4 regions of the Desulfitobacterium elongatum genome follow, and region 1 is predicted to be linked to each of the others. Evidence: riboswitches for the same ligand, from Rfam matches in the RefSeq annotation. Region 1 holds a riboswitch; each other region holds the start of a gene.
What was found. Region 1 has a riboswitch for cobalamin ahead of cobT (nicotinate-nucleotide--dimethylbenzimidazole phosphoribosyltransferase). Riboswitches for the same ligand answer to the same signal wherever they lie in the genome.
Positions count from the first base shown of each region.

Region 2: it holds a riboswitch for cobalamin, as region 1 does, so the genes downstream of both, cbiE (precorrin-6y C5,15-methyltransferase (decarboxylating) subunit CbiE) here and cobT (nicotinate-nucleotide--dimethylbenzimidazole phosphoribosyltransferase) in region 1, are expected to answer to the same signal.
Region 3: it holds a riboswitch for cobalamin, as region 1 does, so the genes downstream of both, purF (amidophosphoribosyltransferase) here and cobT (nicotinate-nucleotide--dimethylbenzimidazole phosphoribosyltransferase) in region 1, are expected to answer to the same signal.
Region 4: it holds a riboswitch for cobalamin, as region 1 does, so the genes downstream of both, ACZ42W_RS02550 (ABC transporter ATP-binding protein) here and cobT (nicotinate-nucleotide--dimethylbenzimidazole phosphoribosyltransferase) in region 1, are expected to answer to the same signal.

Region 1 covers NZ_AP038772.1:2,036,904-2,043,014, reverse strand. Annotated here, with positions in the region: gene ACZ42W_RS09675 (Nramp family divalent metal transporter) at 1-274, shown strand, start outside; gene ACZ42W_RS09670 (ATP-binding protein) at 380-1,741, opposite strand; cobalamin riboswitch at 1,959-2,133, shown strand; gene cobT (nicotinate-nucleotide--dimethylbenzimidazole phosphoribosyltransferase) at 2,231-3,382, shown strand; gene cobU (bifunctional adenosylcobinamide kinase/adenosylcobinamide-phosphate guanylyltransferase) at 3,452-4,063, shown strand; gene cobS (adenosylcobinamide-GDP ribazoletransferase) at 4,060-4,812, shown strand; gene ACZ42W_RS09650 (aminotransferase-like domain-containing protein) at 4,997-6,111, opposite strand, start outside.
Region 2 covers NZ_AP038772.1:3,860,885-3,866,995, forward strand. Annotated here, with positions in the region: gene ACZ42W_RS18320 (cobalt-precorrin 5A hydrolase) at 1-913, opposite strand, end outside; gene cobM (precorrin-4 C(11)-methyltransferase) at 910-1,698, opposite strand; gene cobI (precorrin-2 C(20)-methyltransferase) at 2,093-2,812, opposite strand; gene cbiE (precorrin-6y C5,15-methyltransferase (decarboxylating) subunit CbiE) at 2,828-4,051, opposite strand; cobalamin riboswitch at 4,222-4,399, opposite strand; gene cbiD (cobalt-precorrin-5B (C(1))-methyltransferase CbiD) at 4,500-5,672, opposite strand; gene ACZ42W_RS18345 (hypothetical protein) at 5,866-6,111, opposite strand, start outside.
Region 3 covers NZ_AP038772.1:2,917,434-2,923,544, reverse strand. Annotated here, with positions in the region: gene ACZ42W_RS13615 (urease accessory protein UreD) at 1-311, shown strand, start outside; gene ACZ42W_RS13610 (YccF domain-containing protein) at 603-965, shown strand; gene ACZ42W_RS13605 (ABC transporter ATP-binding protein) at 1,029-1,802, shown strand; gene ACZ42W_RS13600 (putative ABC transporter permease subunit) at 1,807-3,681, shown strand; partial or broken gene ACZ42W_RS13595 (methyl-accepting chemotaxis protein) at 3,796-3,901, shown strand; cobalamin riboswitch at 4,242-4,412, shown strand; gene purF (amidophosphoribosyltransferase) at 4,581-5,996, shown strand; gene thiC (phosphomethylpyrimidine synthase ThiC) at 6,027-6,111, shown strand, end outside.
Region 4 covers NZ_AP038772.1:568,329-574,439, forward strand. Annotated here, with positions in the region: gene ACZ42W_RS02535 (PucR family transcriptional regulator) at 1-226, shown strand, start outside; gene ACZ42W_RS02540 (hypothetical protein) at 373-903, opposite strand; gene ACZ42W_RS02545 (energy-coupling factor transporter transmembrane component T family protein) at 932-1,714, opposite strand; gene ACZ42W_RS02550 (ABC transporter ATP-binding protein) at 1,716-3,230, opposite strand; cobalamin riboswitch at 3,308-3,481, opposite strand; gene ACZ42W_RS02555 ([Fe-Fe] hydrogenase large subunit C-terminal domain-containing protein) at 3,740-4,474, shown strand; gene ACZ42W_RS02560 (EAL domain-containing protein) at 4,468-5,052, shown strand; gene ACZ42W_RS02565 (ABC transporter substrate-binding protein) at 5,230-6,111, shown strand, end outside.

The DNA of each region.
Region 1 (6,111 bases):
TATTCCCATTAATATTCGACGGATTATCACCATTATTCCTGCTATGGTGTTACTCTGGCTAGGACTGAATCCCATGAAGATCCTTATCGTCAGCCAGGTGACCTTAAGCTTTGCACTCCCTGCTGCGGTCATACCGCTCCTCATCATTACCAGTAGAAAAGACGTGATGGGAGAAATGGCAAACCGAAAGTTCACAAATATTATCGGCTGCATCATAGTCACCTTGATTATCTCCTTAAATGCGGTACTGATTTATCTAACTCTCTTAAACTAAGAAAGTGTGGGGATCACCCACACTTTTTCTTAGTCTTCTAGCCCCTTACATCAACTCAAAATGCAAAGTTTACCCTTCCTCAAGGACGGGTTTACTTTACTAGTGTTACTTAGCTGCTACGCCTTGACTAGCGGCTAAGTAATCAATAAATTGACGGGCTGTACGTCCTGATCGCGCATTATGCTGCATAACCCAACGTAAGGCTTGCTGCCTTAACGACTCTCTCTCCATGACAATCCCTTGCTGTGTCGCTAACTCTTCAACGATTTTCAGATACCCTTCCTGATCGGGGGATGGGAAGGTCACTGTGATTCCAAATCGGTCCGCTAAGGATAACTTTTCTTCCATGTTATCCCTACGGTTGACCTCATCTCCTTGCCGTTCCGAGAAACTTTCGCGCACCAAGTGACGTCGGTTCGAGGTCGCATAAATCAAGACATTCTGAGGTTTCCCCTCTAACCCACCTTCAAGAAGGGTTTTAAGTATTTTATATTCCGCCTCAGACTCTTCAAAGGAGAGATCATCGATAAATACGATAAACTTCTGTGGCTGTTTTCCAAGAAGCTGGATGACTTTCGGATAATCTTTTAGATCCGATTTTGACAGTTCGACCAGTCTTAATCCCCGATCATAGTATTCTTGCAAAAGCGCCTTGACTAAGGAAGACTTCCCAGTTCCACGATTACCATAAAGAATGACATTATTCGCAGGGTATCCCGATAAGAAAAACTCAGTATTCTGAAGCACTATACTTTGCTCCCGTTCTTGACCAATTAACTGACTCTTATGCATCGGATCTGGACGAACCCCTTTGAGGTGACCAAAGTCGCCCTGCCACTTATAGGCAAATGAACGACTAAAAATTCCAGAACCCACCCTCTGATAGAACGAAATCAATTCATCCATCATCTCAATTGGATTTCCCTTCGCCAAAGCTTCTTTGACTTGATTCTTAGCTGTATGCAGATAGATTTCAGCTGGACTCATCTCTTTCGTTGAAAACGTTGAGTTCTCAGGAGTCCAATTCGGCCAATTTGACAGGGAAAGTGGGGATTTTAACCATATGTCTTGTGAATCTTTCTCTACTAAGGAGAATTTCTTTTGAATGACTTCCTTGATTTCTGTTGGTGTTAATTCCGAAATTTCACGCCAGATGAGAATATCACGGGTGGCCAGTTCAACAAAACTTCTTACAATCTCTTTTCTGTTACTCCGTGCTACTTGATGTGTTAATTCATTTTCATCTTCTAAGAGGAGATCCCAAAGATGCGCTGGCCAGTTCACTTCGATCGCTAAAGAACAGAAACGGTGATATTCACGATAGACTTCAGCTAGATTGTTTTCTGGCGAGGCGATGAGTTTCAAAAGAGTTTTCAACGAATGGATGACACCATCCTGATTAAGTTCGTGGAAAATGACGACTCCATCAAAAAGAAGGGAGATCCTTTGCATTTTAACATCTTTCACAATTTACACTTCCTGATTAATATATTTTGTCTATTCCTATGATAAATTTGAATGATTGTTCCTCATACCCTATTCTAATGTGTATTGCTTAAATAGCAATTAAAAACAAGTGTACTAGTACAACATTCTCTTTAAGTAATGATAACCCCTTCTTTGAGTTTTGTAAAAGGAATATTTTTATTGACAAATCGGAATTTTTTGTTATTCTTAAGATAATTTCATTATAAAAATCTTTGGTGCCCCTTTGGGGAGAATAGGGAAACCGGTGTAATTCCGGTGCGGACCCACCACTGTAAGAGATGAGCCCAAACTAAAACCACTGGCATTTGCCGGGAAGGGGTTTCGGGTGTTTGAATCTTAGCCAGGAGACCTGCCAGAGATGAAAAAGACTTTCCAGGGTGTATTGGAAAGCGACGGAGATGACGGCAAAGTCCCGACCACAGAAATGTGGCGGGACTTTATTTTTTTATCAGAAGGAGAGGATTTATGATGAGGAAAACAGAACTATCAAATGAAGTACTCCCAGTTGATGAGCTGCATGGTCTTTCAGACTTATCCAACGCAACACTCGAGGAATGTGAGTCCGCATTAACTCAACTTATCGAAGGTATTCAGGGATTAGACGGGGAGTCCATGCTGGCTGTTCAGGAACGTCTCGATTCCCTAACTAAACCACTTGGAAGTCTGGGAGTCTTAGAACACATAGCCAAACAACTTGGTGGGATTCAAAAGAACCCCTGGCCAGAAGTTGAAAAGAAAGCTGTCCTTGTCATGGCTGGAGATCATGGAGTTGTAGCCGAAAGAGTCAGCGCATTCCCACAAGAAGTTACCCCACAAATGTTCTATAATTTCTTACAGGGTGGAGCTGGCATCAATGTACTTTCTAGGCACGCCAAGGCGGAAGTTATCTGTACGGATGTCGGGATTGCTTTCCCTCTCGACCCTCCAGAACTGATGCGTAATCGAATAAAAAACGGAACTGAGAATATGGCTAAGGGCCCCGCAATGAGCCGAAAGGAAGCCATTCTCTCCCTTCTCACAGGTGCGAAAATCGCACGTCAAGCGATTCAATCCGGAGTAAAGGTCTTAGCTACTGGGGAAGTAGGAATCGGGAATACTACCCCTAGTGCAGCAATCGTCTCGGTATTCACAGGATTGCCTGCAGCCGAAGTTACGGGCCGAGGAACTGGGCTTGATGATTCAGCCTTGCTTCATAAACAAGAAGTGATTACACGGTCAATCACGGTTAATCATCCAAATCCAAACGATGGTATCGATGTTTTAAGTAAAATCGGTGGTTTAGAAATTGGTGCGCTTGCGGGTGTGATCTTGGAAGCCGCCTACTCTAGAGTTCCTGTAGTTCTCGATGGAGTCATTTCTACCGCAGCCGCTTTGATTGCTACTCAACTCTCACCGTTGTCACGCCTCTACTTGATTCCTTCACACTCCTCTGTCGAACAAGGCCACATCGCAGCTCTTAAACACCTTGAGCTAAAACCCATCATGCACCTCGATTTTCGCCTTGGAGAAGGAACAGGGGCGGCAGTCGCCTTCCACTTACTTGATGCTTCTATTCATATCCTTAATGAGATGGCTACCTTTGCTTCTGCTGGAGTTAGCGAAAAGGATAGCGAAAAGTAAATCTTTTGTTGACAAACTTTTCGGAGTAATATAATATACCCTTCTGAAATTTTCCTTTGGAGGTATATCATGTCTGATCTGATTCTCATCACGGGAGGAGCACGGAGCGGGAAGAGTAGCTTTGCTGAACTTCTTGCAGCTCATCCTGGACTTCCTGTTGTATATATCGCTACGGCCCAAGTCTATGACGAGGAGATGGCTCTGCGTGTAAAAAAGCACCGTGAACAACGCCCTTCCGATTGGAGCCTCGTGGAAGAACCTCTTGCTATTTCTTCCGTCTTGGAACACTACCGAAATGAACAGGTCGTCCTCTTACTCGACTGTGTAACTCTTTGGCTGACGAATCTCCTCCTCTCTGAATATAGTGAGGAATCAAGTGAGGATCCTTTTGCTCAGGATGAGAAAGAACAAATCATTCTTGATCAAGTTCGAAGGGTTGCCCATCTCGCCCAGGATATTGTTCCTCAGGTGATTATGGTGACGAATGAAGTGGGGCAAGGAATTGTTCCGGATAACCCTTTATCGCGGGCCTACCGTGATCTAGCCGGGAGAGCAAATCAACTCCTTGGTCGTACAGCCTCTAAAGTCTATTCCGTCGTTGCCGGATATCCAATGGAGATCAAAGAATCTGGACAAGTACTGATAGATTCCCTAAAGCGGGAAGTGAAGATACAAAAATGAGGAAATTACAGATTGCTCTGACCTTCTTGACTCGTATTCCTTTTCCTAACCCCAAAGACGTTTCTCAAGAGGAATTCACCCAGAGTCAGCACTATTATCCCGTCGTCGGACTCCTTCTTGGTGGGATTCTCTGTGTAAGTTCAACCCTATTACTCTCCTGGTATCCTCCACTTATCACAGGAGCTCTCCTCCTAATCCTGCAATTAGTCCTCACAGGAGGAATCCATCTTGATGGCTTTATGGATAGCATGGATGGGCTGTTATCCGCTCGTACCCCCGAACGCATGCTGGAAATTATGAAGGATAGCAGGGTCGGCGCCTTTGGAGCTATAAGCACAATCGCCTTGCTCCTTCTTAAATCCTCGCTTTTCGTAGAACTCCTCTCTCTCCCCTCTCCATCAACCCCGCTAATCCTTTTATTTATGCCCATCCTATCACGGTGGATATTTCTAATCGGAGTCCATTTTTTCCCCTATGCTCGCGCTAACGGGCTAGGCAAAGGCTTCCATGAAGCCTCCCGACAAACCAAAGGCATTTTCTTAAGCCAGGGGATTTTTCTTCTCCTTCTAACCTTCTGGTTCTTACACTGGCCAGGAGTAATAGGCTTTTTGACCGCCACCCTGTTCATCCTCATCTTCACATCGAAGTCTTCTCATCTTCTCGGCGGACTTACCGGTGATCTCTATGGTGCAAGTATCGAATTTGCAGAGCTCTTTTTTCTACTTGGAGCTTTTCCATTACTACACTAAAAACGAATAAGAAGCTCAAATAAGCAAAGCCGTTCTTTCTCAACGTTACTTAGTTGAAGAAAAACGGCTTTCATCATTAAATTTCTATTACTCTATTCACCAAAGCAAACTTTTCAAAGACGTGATAGCGTAGCTTTTCGCGAAGTAGTGAACGAGCCTTTTCGTCCTTCTACATGCGCTGAATCTACTTACTCAACCCCCGAGCCAACCGTTTAACCCCTTCTTCAATGATATCTGGAGTAGAACAAGAATAATTCAGACGCATTTCATTGGAAACGCGCCCATCAGCGTAGAACAACGCTCCCGGGACATAAAGTACATTGTGTTGGATCATCTCTTGAACATAATCAAAGCTATTATCCTTGCCGATGAGCTTTGCCCACAAGAATAAGCCTCCCTTTGGAACAATTATTTCCACTTTATCTCCAAGATGGGTATGTATTGCATCGACCATAGCATTCCGCCGGACACCATACACTTCCCGCAATCTCTGGATATGTTCTGGCAAATACCCTTGGCTCAAATATTCATAAACTGCCCGCTGTGTCAGGTTATTACTGTGTAAATCGACGCCCTCCTTGGTTTGCTCCAAATGGGCGATAATATCTTCATCTCCCACTACATATCCTACTCGAAGTCCAGGAGCGAGGATCTTGGAAAATGTCCCGAGATAAACCACATTCTCTCCTAAATCAGCTAGATTTGGCAATGGATCTCCCTCAAAACGCAGTTCACCATAGGGATTATCCTCAACAAGCAACAAGTTATATTTTTGTGCGACCTTAAGTAGTTCCTTCCTGCGAGTTAAGCCCATGATTTTTCCAGACGGATTTTGGTAATTCGGAATTAAGTAGAGAAATTTCGGGGTAGTGACACTAAGGGCTTTTTCCAACTCACTAGGAATAATCCCTTCCTCATCTGAAGGAATCATCTGGAAGTTTGCCCGGAAACCTTCAAAGGCCTGAATCGCCCCTAGATAAGTGGGCGTTTCGAGAAAGACAGTATCGCCTGGGTCCAAGAAGGTCTGGGCTAAGAGACTTAAACCCTGCTGACTTCCCGTAGTAATTATCACTTCACTTATTCTTGCTGGTCTTTGATTTCGACTATGTTGACTAGCTATCCATTCCCTTAACCGAGGGAAACCCGCAGTCTCAGAATATTGTAAGGCCGCTCTTCCCTGTTCCTCAAAAACTTTTTGAAAGGCTTCCCTGAGTTCTCGATCTGGAAATAACTCAAGCGCAGGTAGTCCTCCAGCAAAGGAAATCATCTCTGGGTTTTGAGCCGCTCTCAGCATCTCCC
Region 2 (6,111 bases), 1.8 Mb from region 1:
CGAGAACTTGAGCCGCCTCCTGGATCCCTACTTCTTTTGCTTTGAGGTCAATACTATAAATTCCTTGGACACTTTCCCTAGATATCCCGATCTGATTCAGACCTACCTGAATGGCCTCCAAGATCTGTTCCGTAGAGGCTCCTCTTCGGCAACCCACTCCGATACTGAAAACCCTTGGAATCATCTGAAGGGGGGTCTCATCAAAACGCTCAAAGCAATTCTCATCCGCAAAATCGCGAGTTCTACTCACCTTTTGAACACTAATCCATAAGTGAGCTTTTCCCTTATCTGATTCATCTAAAAAACGATAGTGGGAATCCTGTCGTAGCGGATGGTGTTCAGGTAGTTCATAATCTGACCATACATTAAGATATCCCTTATCCAATAAAAAGCGGTTAACCTTACGAAGCTTTGCCACCGGTTCAACTGCCCATCCGAACTGCCGAGCATACTCATCCGGCGCCGTAAGCCCACGAACATCCGTCGCTGTGGTTAGGACGGGTTGAGCTCCAATTCGATTAGCAACCTTCCTAGCCCAAGCATTCGCTCCTCCCAAATGTCCTGATAGAAGAGGAATCACAAATTCTCCCTTTTCATCGAGGACAAGTATGGCCGGATCTCGATCCTTACTCTGAAGAAGCGGGGCAATATGCCGGACTACAATTCCTGTGGCCATGATAAACATTAGAACAGCGCATTCCTTCCAAAGTTCAGGCACCACTTCCTTGAGTTCACGAAAGAAGTGGAGAGAAAGTCCTGATTCATTATGCTCATGCGCTAACTCTCTTGAGGAATCACCTTGACAATTCCTATGTACCCATAGTTCTGGAAGGTCTCCTTCAGGCCACTCAACTATGATTCTCTGCGCGGTTCTCAGCCCCTGATCGGTTAAGACCAAGACTGCAGCTTTCATGCGTCTTGACCTTGTCTGTATTCATGGGTAAATTTCGGATCATATAGCTTTGAACGGGTCCCTGGATTTTCTCTAAGGAAATCTCCCACGAGGATTTGGGCATGCTTCCTGATCCCAGCCCGTTTCACTAACTCTTCAATCGTTTCTAACGTCCCATAAAGGATTTGCTCATCAGGCCAACTTGCTCGGTAAACGACGGCCACTGGTGTATCTGAAGAATACCCCTGACACAGCGTTGCAACAACTTCCCCAATCTCTTGAACACTCAAGAAAATGGCCATACTCGCTTGATGCTGAGCTAAAAGCGCTAGATTCTCCTTTTCCGGCACGGGTGTACGACCTGCCAAACGGGTCAGAATTAAAGTTTGACTCACATCTGGTAGAGTGAATTCTTTTTTTAGAGCAGCCGCGGCTGCAAAAACGGAGCTTACACCCGGAATGACTGAATAACTGATTCCCTGCTCATCGAGAAGTTGCATCTGTTCTTGGATGGCTCCATAGACACTCGGATCTCCAGTATGAAGGCGCACCACTTTTTCCTGCTGTTTAACACCCTCAACCATTATCTCTAACGTTTCCTCCAAGGTAAGTCCTGCACTGTCAAACAATGCAATCCCTGCTCGACAATGTGTAAGAATTTCCGGGTTGACTAAGGACCCCGCATATATGACTCGATCAGCTTCCTCAAGAGCTTTTTTCCCCTTCAGGGTGATTAGATCCGGATCACCCGGCCCCGCTCCCACGAAGAGAACTTGACCATGGTCATTTACTACATTTATTTCCAAGTCATTTCACTCCAATCTATATATGAAGGCTCTGGATACTAGAAAGAATACCGAAGGATTTTGTTTTACTAGAGTATAGCGGCTTCTAAGCGAGCAGGTAATCAAACTTCGCGAAAAGTACGCAGCGGAGACGGGTTGGAAACACGGACGTTTCCAACCGGCTATGAGGCAACAAGTGCGAAAGCAGTGCTTTCGGGAGCCGATTTAGCCACGAAAGCCTCCGGTTGAGGGTTTCGCCCGAAGCCGCACGCTCAAGAGATAGCTTAACGGCTGAAGGTGAACCCGTCGGAGTGAAGAACTTAAGCGATTAGTTTGATCCGCGCAGCTTACAGAGTGTACGGTGTAAAGCAAAATCCTGGAGATATCCCAAATAATTCTAGTTTCTTATTTAGATCTACTTCTGCTTCAAAAGAACTATGCTTAAGTAATCGACCTTTTCCAACTCTTCCTGAGCGTCCAACACCCGAATATTCTCTCCAGCCTGACCCACACGTGTTGCTAAAACTGCTTGTGCACCTGTCGTCTGGATACGCTTCAATACTTCCGGAAGATTTCGAGATACTTTCATAAGGACGAGATTGGGGTATTTCTCATACTCCTCTAACCCTTCGATTCCCGGTAGGATGACCAAGGGTTCATCCCCTGTCGCCAACGGCCAATTGACACGTGCTGCCGCTGCTGCCATAGCTGTGATTCCCGGAATCGTCTCAATCTGCTCAGGAGATAAAACATGTTCAAGGATAGTAAGAAGATAGCTGTACGTACTATATAAGGATGGATCTCCTAAGGTGAGAAATGCAACTGAATTACCCTTTTGCATCTCATCCTGTATTTTATCTGCTGCACTCTGCCAGGCAGCACGGAGAATGCTCTCGTCTGAAGTCATCGGCATTTCCATTTCCATAATCCTGACCCCACTTGGACAATGGGTCTTTGCTATCTCCCAGGCGATACTTTCACGCTCCATTTTAGATTTAGGTATAGCGATGACCTCGATTTCTTGGAGAACTTCGACCGCTCTCAAGGTGATAAGCTTTGGATCCCCCGGTCCCACTCCGACTCCGTAGAATTTAGCTGCACTTACTTTTTGCTCTTCCCTATTATCAGAGTTCAATGATTTACCTCCTTCTTATAACCCCTTCTGTGCTGACAAGATAAAGACTGGATTAAGTGCCTGGGCCAGATGAAAATCTTTGATTCCTTTCCAACGCACCGCTTGTATAGAAATTACATCAATTTCCTGATAATCAAGTGTTCTTAATGCCTCTATGCCTTTGGCTACGGTCTCCAAGGTAACTGCAGTGATGACCACTCGTCCCCCAGGTAGTAGAGGCGCTTGCCTCAGAATCTCCTCGACTTGACCATGACTTCCCCCAATGAGACAAACATCCATAGGAGGGATACCCGATAAGGCTTCGGGGGCAGTTCCACGAATTAGTCGAAGATTAGACACTTGAAATTTTTCCTGATTCTTAAGTATAAGTTCTTGAGCCTCAGGATCCTCTTCAACCGCGAACACACATCCTCGCTGAGCTAACAGTGCTGCTTCAATACTAAGGCTCCCCGTTCCTGCTCCGACATCAAGAACCCGATCCTTCCCTGAGATCTTAGCCTTTGAAAGAACTTGAACTCGAATTTCACTTTTCGTCATGGGGACTTTTCCCCTGATAAATTCTTCATCCGAGATACCAAAGCCACTTTGAAGCTGGACCTCTTGTCGAGTCCTTCCATACTGGGAGTTTTCCGGATAGATTATCATCACAGCGTTGGGATAATTTGTTACTGAGTCGATCAGTTCATTAGTATCCGTATCGACCCATTCTTCATCTGGATAGCTTAAAGAGTTCCCGATGGAAATCTGAGGATTGAAACCATAAGATTTATAATATGCAGCAATTCTTTGAGGAGTATTATCCCCACCTGTAAGAATTCCTAAAGGTTTACATACATTAAGGGGCAAACTTTCAATACTCCGACCATGGACACTCATGAGCTCTGCCTCTTGCCAAGGGACTCCTGCCCGAGCGAAAGCAAATTGTAAGGAACTAATTCCAGGAAAAACTTTGATTATCTCTTCAGGAAATTTCTTTCGGATCAAGGGAAGTAAACTATAGAACCCCGGATCCCCCGAAACGAGGACTCCGACTTGTTTTTTCAGATTCAACGCCTGCTGAATGGTTTGAATCGCCAACTGTAAATCCCGATCGACCCGAAATCGTTCTCCCGAGAACGTCGGAAATAGTTCAAGGGCACGAGCTCCACCCAGCAAAACATTACATTGAGCTACCTCTTCTTCGATTGCGGAAGGCAGCCATTCTGAGTTCCCAGGACCAATCCCCAAAATTTGTATCATCTTATTCACCTACCTTCTCTGACCTAGACGACGTCATAGCTGACATTCCCCAGAATATACTTTAAAGAACTATTTTGGATTAAGATGGAAGATAAAAAAAGAGCCTGAGCGGCTCTTTTATGTCTTTATTCGGATATTCCGAAAAAACACATCACACCTATCGCTCGTAGGTTAAGTGAATAATCAAGGCAGGTCTCCTGGCTTCCAATCATCATTCCTCTCCCCTTCCCGGTTTTATCCAGTGGGTTACTGAAAGGAACTCTTGGTTCACAGTGGCGGGACCGCACCGGATTTTCACCGGCTTCCCTTTTCATCCTCAAACGAGGAACCTTGAACATCTTCTATTCAGCTTTCAAGTTGGCAACTCTCTGTGGAATTTAGTTCAGAAATCCGACTTTGCTTCTGAGGTAAGCATATACTTTATCTTAAGTATTTATTCTCTAATTTTCTAGAAAATCCTTCTCAAGGTTAATTTTAAATTGTGGAAATCTTTTAAACCTTCTGGCCAATCCCAAAACTCTTTAATGGTTCTCTCAGCTTGTTCATCCCATGCGACCATCTCACCATTAAGCAGAGTAAACACCGTCCCAATTTGTATTTGCCCGTGTACATGATCCATGGCTCTCAAGCTGGCGCGATGGGCCAATTCAAAAAGCAAAGCTTCCCATCCCTCCGCTAATAATTCCTTTGCCGCACCTTCCGTTGTCGGAAGCTCGGCAAGCTCTTTTAACCTCTCAACGGATACTCCAGCTAAAGCAGCATGGGCCAGAAGAATTTCCATTCGAGCATCGGCCACATGAGTATGAGTATGGAATATTCCACCAGCAACCTTAATCAACTTCCCAATATGACCAAACAATATAACTTTCTCTATCTTACGAAAGGCTGCTTCTTCTAATAAAAAGCCCACAAAATTGCTCATCTGAACAATTGCTTCGGCAGGGACTAGCAATTTCTCTGTCGCAGCCCTAAATCCATAGTGTCCCGGGGTTAATATGATCGCTCGATGACCATAAGCAACTGCTTGATCAAGTTCTGGCAATATCGAGGTCTTGAAGGCCTCTTCGGACATAGGGCGGACGATTCCTGTGGTTCCTAAAATAGAGATCCCTCCGACGATTCCTAAGCGAGGGTTGAGTGTCTTCTGAGCAATTTCTTCTCCTCTCGGAACTTCAATTACAACCTCGACCGCTTCCTTCGAAAAAACCTCCCGAACTGCGTCCCGAATCATCTGACGCGGAACAGGATTGATTGCACTTTCTCCAACCGGAACCTGAAGTCCCTTCTTGGTTACAACCCCAACCCCCTGTCCACCACGGATAACGACATTTCCACAATTCGATAACACTTTGACAGACGCCTGAATCTCTAAACCATGCGTGATATCCGGATCATCTCCAGCATCTTTAATAATTCCAACGCGTGAAACATCCCCATCTATCTTCTCACAACTTTTTATTATGAGAGTAAGCCGTTGTCCACCTGGCAGAGGAATATCTACTTCGGAGCCCTGCCAATTATCTTTAATCAGGAGACATGCTGCCTTAGCTGCACCTGCTGCGCAACTTCCTGTCGTGAACCCTGACTTCCAAGAATGCCGGTCTTTTCGCGATTCCCCCATGTCGTCTACCATCCTCTAATCTGTATTTCTCAATCTCTAGTTTGCTCAAGATATTTCGGCAAGAATCCACAATACCCTTCTTAGTGATAATTTTTACCCTTCAAGGGAGAACAATGGAAAGAGAACACTTAATTTACCATGTCGGATCCATTCCACTCATTCTATACGTGGCAAGCGAAACGTCCCCCTGGCTTTAGGTCTTTTTGATAAACTCCACTTTGCACTTTGGGCAAGTGATACGTATTTTCCCTTTACCTTTTGGAACGCGTACCGTTTGTTTGCAATGAGGACATTTGAAGTAGCCGTGGATTTTCCTGTCCTTTATCCGATGAATTTTGCGGTTAAACCAGTTCTGAATCGGATACCACCAAACTAAAAACTTGCGGTTTTCTTCTTGGCGCTTTGCCATATTGCGAGAAAAGATTCTAAAGTAACACAA
Region 3 (6,111 bases), 880 kb from region 1:
ATCATATGAGGCTGACACCTAGGAGTCAAAGTATACGTGAGATCGGCCTTTTAGAGGGGTATACCCATTTTGGAACGATGTTGGTCATAGGCGATAGGGCAGATGCTGATTTCTTATCAAGGTTAGGAGATTTACTAGAAAGTAAGGAGTTAACGTCCAAATATGGGTTATCTCTGCTTTCTGTATCGGGCTTCTCTCTGCGTGTTTTAGCTCATACCACGCAAGACGTTGAGAAAGTCTTCAATCTATGCCACACCCTAATTCGAAGGGAATGGTTTGGTAAACCTCCTGTGTTTCTTCGAAAATATTAGTTAAGATAAAGAGGTCATTTGGACCTCTTTTTTGTTGTGCTTTTCCTCCGAGCACGAGCTTTACTACACGGACTTAAACGAATAAAGAGTTTGATTGGGGAAAAAGGGATCACTCGAGAAGAACTCAAAGAGAGAATCTGCCGATGGTTGAAGGACTTGGCGAGAACACATAGAATTTAATTATATAATCATGATAAAGGATATGACGCATTAAGGTAAGTCATAATCTATTGTACGTCGGTTTGTCCTAAATGGGCGCTGCGTCTTGATTAAGATCTAAGGAGGAAGATCATGAATTTTATTGGGAATTTGATTTGGCTAATCTTTGGGGGAATTCTTGCAGCTATTGCATGGTCCTTAGCAGGTCTTATATTATGTATCACGATTATTGGCATACCCTTTGGCCTTCAATGTTTCAAGATAGCCCAGTTTGTATTATGGCCCTTTGGAAAAGACATAGAACTTGGCCATTTTGGAGTCGGTGATTTACTGATGAATATCCTATGGCTTATCGTATTTGGATGGGAATTGGCTTTGAGTCATCTTGCTATCGGGGTAATCTTCTGCCTAACGATTATTGGTATACCTTTCGGACTTCAGCACTTTAAATTTGCTATGTTGGGGCTTATACCTTTTGGAGCGAAAATTCGATAGAGTAAGAGCCTTAAGAAAGAGCCTATCAAGTAACCATAGGGAACCGAAAAGGGGGCATTATTTATGGATCGTGTCCTGATTAGGACGCAGCAACTCACTAAAAGATATGGGCAAGTCTCGGTGGTTAAAGGACTTAACCTCGAGGTCAAGAGCGGAGAAATCTTCGGGTTTCTAGGACCGAATGGTGCAGGCAAAACAACCACCATCAAAATGTTAACTGGCCTAATGGAGCCCAGTGAAGGAGAAGCCGTTATCTGCGGCTACGATATCAGCAAACAGCCCACTCAAGCCAAGTCTTTGATGGCCTACGTGCCTGATCAGCCTAAATTATATGGTAAGCTTTCGGCACGGGAATTTTTACAGCTTATCGCCTCCCTTTATCGGATGCCTAAAGAGAGCATCGAGGAACGGTCGGAACAGCTCTTGAGTTTGTTTGGTCTCTCAGACCGAGCAGATGAGCTATTGGAGGGTTACTCCCACGGCATGCGTCAAAAGGTGGTGTTGGCGTCAGCACTCATCCATCAGCCCAAAGTCATCCTTCTCGATGAACCTACGGTCGGTTTGGATCCTGCTAGTGCTCGCCTTTTAAAGGACGTGTTGCAGGAGATGGCTCGGCAGGGGGCGGCCATTTTTATCTCGACCCATATCTTGGAGATTGCAGAAAGAATGTGCCACCGTGTCGCTATTCTCAAAGAAGGACAGCTGATTGCTCAGGGTAGTCCTGAGGAACTGCGTCAGAAGGTTGGGCACGGTGGAGAAAGCTTGGAAGATATCTTCCTGGAACTCACAGGCGGTCACGAAAATGCCGAGTTAATCAATAGTCTGGGGGAGGGATAAACCCGTGCACATCATTTTACCTCCTCCCCTTACTGATCCACCGCAGGAACAATCCTTTGTCCAAGATTTTAAGTTGTTACTGAGAAACCAACTGCGAGTAGCTTGGAATAAGATGAGACATCGGCCGAAGGGTGCGTTAATCGGAATGGTAGTCCTTTTGTTGGGATTGCTCTCCCTCTTAGTTTCCTTAGGCTTTTCTGCCTATGGGTCTTTGAAAACGATGTCACCCCAAACGGTCCAAGGGTTCCTTTCCCTGTTATTCATGGGTGGCTTGATCAGCCAGATCATTTTTGGCATTACGGCAGCCTTTGCTGCCCTTTATATGTCCGAGGATTTAGAGCTTCTATTCATGGCACCCGTCCCCCTCAAGGTCGTTTTTGCCGTAAAATCTCTGTCAGTGATCGGAAGTAACGTATTGACAGCACTTTTATTTGTCTTCTTACCGGGAGTTTTTTGTGGGCTATTTTTTCAAGCGGGAGCCACCTTCTACCTTTTGGTTTTCTTGGTGGGTCTTGGGCTATTGGCGATAGGTACCGCTGTAGCTGAACTCCTCAACCTGCTGGTGATGCGTCTTGTCCCGCCACATCGGAGTAAGGAAGCCGTTGGCTTTATCGGGGCTTTGGCAGGCATTCTGATTGCCTTGGTTTTTCAGCTTCCGAGCATGGTGATAAATAATGAAGATAAGTTAAACATAGGCGTTTGGCTAGCAGGCCAAGAACAGATGCTCAAAGTGATGGACTTCTTCCCCTGGGGATGGGGCTCAGAAGCTTTAATTGCAGGGATTTCAGGGAACTTCCTCGCCGGACTTGGCTGGAGCCTCTTGATCTTCTTCGTGGGCGCTTTCCTGTTTATGATGGCTTTCAAGCTTGTTGAACGGGGATTCCGCCAGGGCTTCATATCACTGAGTCAAGGAGAAGGGGGTAGACGTCGTAAAAAACGGGTTACCGTCGTGCAAGGGGAAGAGCATCGCCTGCAGGGAAAGGCTTTATCTTCACTATTTAAGGAAGAGGTCATCGGTGTAGGCTCTCCTTGGCTGGGAATGTGGGCAGTGGCTAAGAAAGATTTACTTTATATGAAGCGTGACACCCGGGAATGGTTTGGCTATTTGACGCCCTTGATTATCATGCTCTTCTTTGTGGCCCAATTCATGTTTTCCCATGCCGATTCAAGCCGCACTTCCTTAATAACCGTATTGATTATGTACACCGTCATGTTCAGCGGTAACATGGCTTTGCAATCATTCGGTCGCGAAGGAGAATCTGACTGGCTATTAAATAGCGTTCCCCTTGCGGGATGGCCAGTGGTCTGGGGGAAATTGCTAGCAGCCGTTCTTCCGACGTTGTTATTAATGGAAGTCTTGTTAGTCGGGACATCCTATGCAATCGGTATGTCTACTACCTTGATTTTTGCTCTGGCGATAGGGGCGGTGCTTCTCTCCCTGGGGTCAAGCGCGATCGGACTCTTTTACTCCATTAATAACTGCCGCTATAATCCAGACACTCCCCAACAGCGTATTTCACCCGGAGCTTCCCTATTTATGTATCTTATTAACTTGTTTTTTATCCTCTTATTAGCAGTGGGCATCGTCTATCTTTTTCGACCGGCAGAGCTGGTCTCTCTTCTTCAGGAACTCCCGCCGATAACCTTCGAAGGTGGGTTTCTGTCAGCTATCCTTTATGTTTTGTATCTCTTGAGCCGACCCTTGTTGTGGCCGACAACGTTACGGATTCTGATGGGAACCATCGTGACTGGCGGCGTATGGGCAGTGATGTTTCTTGGATTTATGGCCGCTACAGTTCGGCAGAGCCGAAAAGGCTTCCGAGTAGAAATCGTCACAGGTCGAAAGAAGAAGCTCGGGAAAAGACGAGTGAGTAAATAAACGTAGTGTGAGTTTAGTAAACGTATGTGTGTGAGTCAGTAAACGTATAAGGATAAGATTAAGATTAAGCGGGCGTACAGCCCGCTTATCATTTTTCCAGTACCTCAAAGAGACTCTGGTATCGCCGAGCAAACGAATTTACTGGCTTTGAATGCAGCCATCGAAGCGGCACGGGCAGGAGAACAGGGACGTGGCTTTGCCGTCGTCGCTGAAGCGGTTGAAAAAATGAATACTGGAGAAAAGCAAGTGACACAGGGTAAGGAAATGTCCCATAAAGTCGAATCAGAATTTGAGACCCTTGAGCAATCCGTAATAGAGCTTGATGCCATCATGGATACGATCGCTTTATCTGCTCAAGAAGAATCGATGTCTGTAGAACAAGTCGCCACTTTAAGAAAAGAGTTTTAGGATAGGTTGACTCTATAGTGGAAAACGGAAAAGGCTTAGGAGTGCATATGACGCATGCTTAAGCCTTTTGTGGTTTTAGGATATAAATTATAGGTAAATTATATAAGAATAGTCTTGACAAGTCTGAAAAATGAGAATATTATCTAAAGTAAATTCACTATATTTTTACAGGTGCCCGAGAGGGAGAATAGGGAACCGGGTGGAATTCCCGGACGGACCCGCCACTGTAAAGGGGAGCCTTTGCCATTTCCACTTTGTAAGAAGGAAGGAGGCAAAAGGCCGTGAACCTGAGTCAGGAGACCTGCCTGTAAAATTGAACTGTCGGCTTCGCGTATAAGTCGGCTTGAGTGAGGATGATGGAAAAATCCGCACCCTATTAGGGTTGCGGATTTTTTTGTTATCTATTTTTTCATTAGCCTCTGGTCATTAATCGAAAAATGTTCCTCGTTCAATTTAGGTGATAAACGAAGTCACAAGGGAGGGAAGAAAAAATGTACCTTGATGAATCTAATGATAAGCCCCGAGATGAATGTGGTGTATTCGGTATCTATTCTCCTGGTGATGAGGTAGGCTTTAAAACCTATTTTGGTTTAAACGCTCTACAACACCGAGGAGAGGAAAGTGCAGGCATAGCCATCTCCGATGGGACGGAAATTCATTTACACAAAAAAATGGGGCTAGTAACAGACGTTTTTAATGAAAATCTTTTAAGCACCTTAAAAGGGGGCATAGCGATTGGTCATGTCAGGTATTCCACCTCAGGCGATAGTTCAGAGGTCAATGCTCAACCTTTATTGTACAGGAATTATAGGGGGAGTGTGGCTCTCGCTCATAACGGCAACTTAACCAATGTCTCTCTATTGAAAAAGAGATTGGAACCGACTCGTTTATCTAAGGAAATCAGTACCGATAGTGAAATATTTTTTGGATTTATGGCTAAGTACAGACAACTTCCCTTAGAGAAGATCCTAGAACTCTGTATGAGTGAAATCTCCGGTTCGTTTTCTCTAGTCGTGATGACAAAAAACAGTCTCATCGGCCTGCGGGATCCATACGGAATGCGGCCCCTCTGCCTTGGAAAATTAAAAGGAACGAAATCAGGCTATGTACTTGCTTCTGAAACCTGTGCCGTCGAAACTGTGGGCGGAGAATTTATCAGGGAAATTGAACCCGGGGAGATCGTGATTATAGACAAAAATGGAATTCATTCTATACCTACGCGCTCTAGCTCGGGTAACCGCCACCTCTGTATTTTTGAATATATCTACCTTTCTCGCTCCGACAGCGTAATTGACGGTAGAACTGTCAATTTAGTTCGTCGGGATTTTGGCAGGGAACTGGCTAAAGAATTTCCGGTGGAGGGGGACGTGGTAATTTCTGTCCCAGATTCTGGAATGGCCGTGGCGATGGGATATGCTGAAGAGCGCGGTCTGCCTTTCCGGGAAGGTTTGATCAGAAATCGCTATATGGGCAGGACCTTTATAAGGCCTGGGCAAAAAAACCGGGAGCAAGCTGTCAGAATGAAATTTAATACTATCGATGAGATACTTCAGGGTCAACGGGTAGTGATTGTAGACGATTCACTTGTGAGGGGAACTACCAGTAGTCACATCATCCGTATACTACGGGAGGCAGGGGCAAAAGAAGTCCATTTTTTAGTGGCTTCTCCACCCCTATGCTATCCCTGTTATTACGGAATCGATATTTCATCCTCTGGAGAACTCGTCGCTGCTCGCAGGTCTATCGAAGAGATTAGACTTCATATCGGGGCAGATAGTCTTCATTATCTCGATTTAGAACGAATGCTTCGAGTATTGAAGCGACCCCACGATTTTTGCACAGCCTGTTTTGACGGTGTTTACCCTGTGCAACTTTTGGGAACCGATTCAAAGGTTTCCATAATATAAGAAATAATTAAATCAAAGAGGAGGACAATTATGAGTTTATTGACTAGCGCTTTAAAGGGAATCATTACACCTGAAATGGAACAGGTGGCGTCTAGGGAAGGAGTCTCACCGGAAT
Region 4 (6,111 bases), 1.5 Mb from region 1:
ATTTGGGACTGACTTTATTGGTACCCTGAGAATTCTACTAGATAATGCGTGTAGTTGGACAACAACCGCTTCCAAACTATATGTCCATGTGAATACCGTATATTATCGAATGTTCAAAATTGAAAGACTGCTCAATGTAAATTTTTCTTCCTATCAAACCCGGATTCATCTTTATACTGCAATTAAAACGTGGGATGTCCTTCAAAAGTGTGAACTGATAGAATAACCAGTAGAGCTAATAAAAGAAAGCAAATGAAGAGGCTGCTACACCATGAACAGAAACGTTCGTTGCGTAGCAGCCTCTTCATTTGGGCTCTCTATAATTCTAAGTCTTTAAAAGGCTCCGGTTGACAGGAGAGATACCTTTTCGTCTTAGAGCAAGGATGATTTTTGTAAGGCACCGTAAACACTTTTTGTCAAGATGCTTGCAACGATCGTTGCTACGAGGGTGGTTAGTGATGAACTTAAAAGTGCGATCTTCCAGTCGAGATGAATGACATAAATCAATCCGAGCATAACGCAAAAGTTACCGGTAACATTACACCCGATCTGAGCCAGTATATGGTGGCTTAATTTCTCCATGGAAAACTTCCTTGCAATTAATGAATAGGAAATGGAGCCGATGGTATTGGCGAAAATAAAGAAAAATGCGAGAGGGGAATAGGCTGTTGCCATGGCTACAATGGCTTCCAATAAACCGGAGATAATACCTGCCGGCTGTTTGTACATTAAGACGATGAGACCAGTAAAGAAGGCCCAGCAGGTTCCATTAAAAAGTAATAGGGTAGGGTCCAAAATACCGTCGATACGTCCTGTTACCTGCATCATAATCAGGAATACGATCCCTACGATGACGGAGCCTACTAAAGCTTTTGTGTCTGTTCTGAATAAACTTTCTTTCATTTTTAACTCTCCTCCTAAAATTTTGTGATTATATAAATGGTAATAGCCTGCTAACAAGATGGAGGGTTATTACCAATAACATCGTAACGATTAAAGCGATATCGTACTTCTTAATCGATAGATTTGAAGAAAAGGTTCGGGTTTTGCTCCGACCATAGCCTCTTAACTCCATTGCTAAGGCTGTCTCTGTCGAACGTCTGACAGCGCGGTATAAAAAAGGCAGGAAGGTTGGAATAATGCCTTTGATATTGTCCCAGACGCTTTCTATTTTAAGGCCTCTGGTGCGCTGACTATCGATGATGGAGATATATTCATCTTTCATTAGAGGGATGAAGCGGACGCCCAGTCCCACCAACATGGCAAAGCGGTAGGGAATTTTGAATTTCATGAGCATTAAGGTGAAGTCAGTGGGTGAGGAGGATGTAAAAAACTGCATACTTGCAAAGACAATAAGGGTGGCCTTCAGTAGACCGGTAATCGTGAGGGGGATTGCTTCACTGTAGATTTTGAAGATGCCCCATTGGTAGATTAGAACGCCTTCCCTGCAGAAGAGCAGTTGAAGGATGAGTAGCTGGAGTCCCAAAAGTAACATGATTACAATCATGACCTTATACTGCTTCAAGGAACCCGTTAAGATAAGAGAGGCCGTAAGTCCCACTAATAAAACAAGGCATAACTGAATAGCAGTTTCCAAACTCAGTGCAAAATAGATCATCAGGGCATACCAGGCTAGTTTTGTCCGAGGATCCAACGTATTTATAAGTTTTATATTTTGTTTTTCCTTTTGTTCAATGCCATAAGAAAGTCCCATTCTAACCCTCCTCAAAGGAAATAACAGGTTTGAAATTTAGCCCCAGGTCTTTTAGCGTATCAAGATGCTCCTTGAGATCATTTGTTGAGATATCCAGTTGAAGGCGATGGTTATGCAGGGCAACTAACCGGTTCGAATAGTTTTTAGCCATGGTTAGGTCGTGGGTAATAACCAGGATTGTTTTGCCATTCTTGGACAGCTCGGCTAGTTTATCCATGATCATATATCCTTGGCTTTCGTCAAGGCCCGAGGTCGGTTCATCGGCGAGGATGAATTCCGGATCACTGACGAGGATGGAGGCTAGTGCCAAAAGCTGGCGCTGACCGCGGCTTAAGCGTTGGGGATGCATTTTCTTATAGTCAAGCAGCCCCACAAATCCTAGACACTCATCAATTTTTTGATCAATTATTTCATTTTGCTCACCTCTTAACTTCAGTGAAAATCCAACCTCTTCTTCCAGGGTGCTTGCAAAAATCTGATAGTCAGGGTTTTGAAACAGAAAGCCCATGTGCGCACGAATCTCTGTAAGGTTTTCTTTATTTAGAGGTTGGTTAAAAACTTTAATCTCACCCTGAGAAGGCTTTAATAGACCGATGAGCATTTTGGCTAGGGTTGATTTTCCGGACCCATTTAATCCGATGACGGCTAAGAAGTCGCCCTTATGAATTTTTAAATGAATGTCTTTACAACCGAGCAAATTATTTTTGTACTGGTAGGAGACATTTGTAATTTCGGCTATGATTTCCCTCGGCTTACCGTTGTTCGTCAAGGAAGTGGCGCATTTCAGCCTTCCTTTTCGATGTTCAATTTGTTCCTTGTAATATTCCGCAGGCAAATACTGTTTGAAAATTTCGCCGTCCCTCATATAGAAGACTCTGTTGGCATAGTTAAGGACTTCCTCAATTCGGTCCATGACCAAAACAAGGGTTAGATTCTGAATTTTATTTAACTGACCGAGCCGCTTATATAGCTCGAAGCGGCCCAAGGGATCCAGTTCCGCGGTTGGTTGGTCAAGAATCAAAATAGGGGCATTGAGAGCCAAGACACCGGCCAAAACAACACGCTGGGCCTGCCCGCCTGAGAGCGAAGCGGTCTGTCTGTTTTCATAGCCCGTTAGACCTACAAATTCCAAAGTGTTTTTAACCGTCTGATCTATTTGTTCCAGGGGGATTTCTAGGTTCCCGAGGCCGAAGGCAACATCCTCGTATACATCCAGACTGATGATTTGGTTTTGAGGTTCCTGCATCATGTATCCCACATAGTCGGACATTTTATTGAGGGGTATGTCCTTGATATCTTGACCCATGATAGTGACTTTCCCCGTTAATTCCGCGCTATGGTAGTGAGGGATAGCGCCTGTGATCGAGTGCAGCAAAATCGATTTTCCAGAGGCTACATCTCCTGTAATGACGATGAAATCTCCCTGATTAATTTCAAGGTCAATATTTCTGAGTGCTGGTTTTTCTTCATGCGGAAATACGAGTTTCTCGATTTTGATCGTTGCAATTGTTTTCATGGCAGCTCCTAAAGCATAAAAAATTATAAAAAAAAGTCCCAGCTTTATAAAAAAGCTAGAACTTTACCATTGTCCATCTTCGCGATATTTTATAGGCAGGTCTCCTGACTTATAGACTAAGATGTACGCCTTCCCAGTTATCCCAGTGGCAAATGCACATCGTCAACATCTAATTACAGTGGTGGGTCCGTCCAGGATTTCTACCTGGTTCCCTATTATCCCTTGCGGGCACCTAAAAAATGATGTATTCAGTTGGCTTAATGTTAGAATAGTAAAATGATTTTGTCAATAGGGGATGAAATAATCATGACATAGGAAATTGCAAAAACAGCCAAGGTTCCTGCCATCAGCAGGAGCCTTGCTTATTATACGGGATTAAGAAGGATTAGCGCAATCTGTGTCGAATATTGGGAATAGTATTGCAATTCAAAACGCTTAACTGATGCTTATGGGTAATGAAATAAACTGCAAGAGGAACATATGAGTAAGTAAGGATAAGGGGCTTTTCAATGAATGTTGAAGTTTTACTTACGAATAAAAAACTATGTGTAGGTTGTAATAAATGTATAGCTAAATGCCCGGTCAAAGCAAACGTAGCGTTCTTAGATAATGGTGAAAATCGGGTTAAAACTGACCATTTGAAATGCATTCACTGTGGGGCGTGTATAGACGTATGTGATCATAAGGCCCGAGATTTTGCTGATGATACTGAGAGGTTTTTTGCTAACTTAACACGGGGAATTGGTATTTCTGTCATTGCAGCTCCTTCTATCAGATATAACTTTCCTAATTATAAACGGTTATTTGGTTATTTAAAGTCCTTAGGGGTAACGCTTGTTTACGATGTGTCGATCGGTGCAGATATCACGACTTGGGCTTATCTAAAAACCATTGAGGAGCAGAAACTAGATTCAATTATTGCTCAACCCTGCCCTGTGATTGTGAACTACATTCAAACATACCGCTCTGAACTGATTAAGTACCTTGCCCCAATCCAAAGCCCTATGATGTGCACGTCAATTTACTTAAAAAAATACAAAAGGATTGACGATAAGATAGCATTCTTGTCTCCTTGTATCGGCAAAATCGATGAAATCCAAGATAAAAATTCGATGGAACTCGTCAATTATAATGTTACCTATCAAAAAATGGAGGCCTATTTTGAAAAGAATCATATTGACCTCAACGATTACCCAGAGGTAGATTCGATAGCTGGGTTGTTGAATCAGCGATTGAGATATTAGGGAAACATCCTGACGTATCAGTTTTCGTAAACATCTCGGCATCGAGTCTTGGAGATACAGAATTACTGAAATTCATTGAGAGTAGAATTAAAGAGAGTAATCTTGAGCCTTTCCGAATTGGGTTTGAAATCACTGAAACTGCAGCAATCAGGGACTTAGATCATGCAGAACATTGGATTCAGAGGTTAAAACAAATAGGGTGTAAGTTCGCCTTAGATGACTTCGGAGTAGGCTTTCTGACGTTCAATCATCTAAAAAGGTTGCCCGTAGATTATCTTAAAATTGATGGAACCTTTATTCGGAATCTCGACGCTAGTCCTACTAATAATGCATTGGTACATGCCATCAATGCAGTTGCTCATGCCCTTGGTAAGGCGACCATTGCTGAATACGTTGAGAATGAGGAAATATGGACAATTTTACAAGAACTAGAGATAGATTGTGTTCAAGGATATTTTTTAGGAAAACCTATCCCTTTCGTAGACCAAAAAGTTGAAATCGGGTCAAGCTTATATATGGCTAAGGATATGGAGGCAACGGCAAGGGACAAAGTAGTTAATGCTTATTGTCATTTTTAAAACGAAAGACACAATCGGGCAGGATATATGCCCGATTTATTATTTAATTAATCAATACAGAAAAAGATTATTTTAGTAAGAATATGTATTGACAGAATTTTATGGAATGGTACTATTGAGATAGCACAAAGTTAGAATTATTTCTGTGTTCTAGATTAGAAAAAAGGAGAGAAGAAAGTGAAAAAAGGGAAAAAGATTATTGCTCTTGCCCTGAGCGTGCTTTTAGTCGGTATTACTGTTGCTGGTTGCGGCAGTAAAGCAAGCACGAATACAGCAAGTAGCGACACCAAATCAAAGGCTAACGATACCTTGATTTATGCGCAGGGCGCAGAGCCGAGAGGACTGGATCCGGCCCTCGTCGACGATGGGGAGTCAGCCAAGGTCATGATCAATATCTACGATGGGCTCTTAAAGTACAATAAGGATTCCACAAAGGTAGAACCCTCCCTGGCTAAGAGCTGGGATGTAAGTCCAGATGGTCTTTCCTATACGTTCCATCTCCAAGAAGGAGTTAAGTTCCATGACGGCACCGATTTTAATGCTGAGGCCGTGAAGATTAATATCGATCGTCAGATTCCTCCGCAGGTTACAGCGGATATGGCTTATGGTCCTTTCGTTTATGGTTCAGTAAAAAATGTTGAGGTCGTGGATAAGAATACCGTTAAAATCAATTTAACGGAACCTAGTACTCCCTTCCTCAGCAATTTGGCTATGGTCATGGGCGCACCGATCGTTAGTCCCAAGGCTTTAAAAGACAATAACAACAATGTCAACCAAGCACCTGTCGGAACTGGCCCCTATAAATTCGTAAAATGGGCGAAGGACGAAAACATTGTTTTAGTCCGCAATGATCAATACTGGGGGACCAAAGCTCTTACCCAGAATGTCATCTTTAAATTCATTAAAGACAACTCTGCACGTGTCGTTGCTCTGAACAACGGTGAGGCTGATATCGTTGATGGTATCGATGCGACAGTGGTTAAGCAGATCACGGATGCACAGAACAAAATCTTCCAAGCTCCAGGTATGAATATCAATTACATGGCTTACAACACCTCC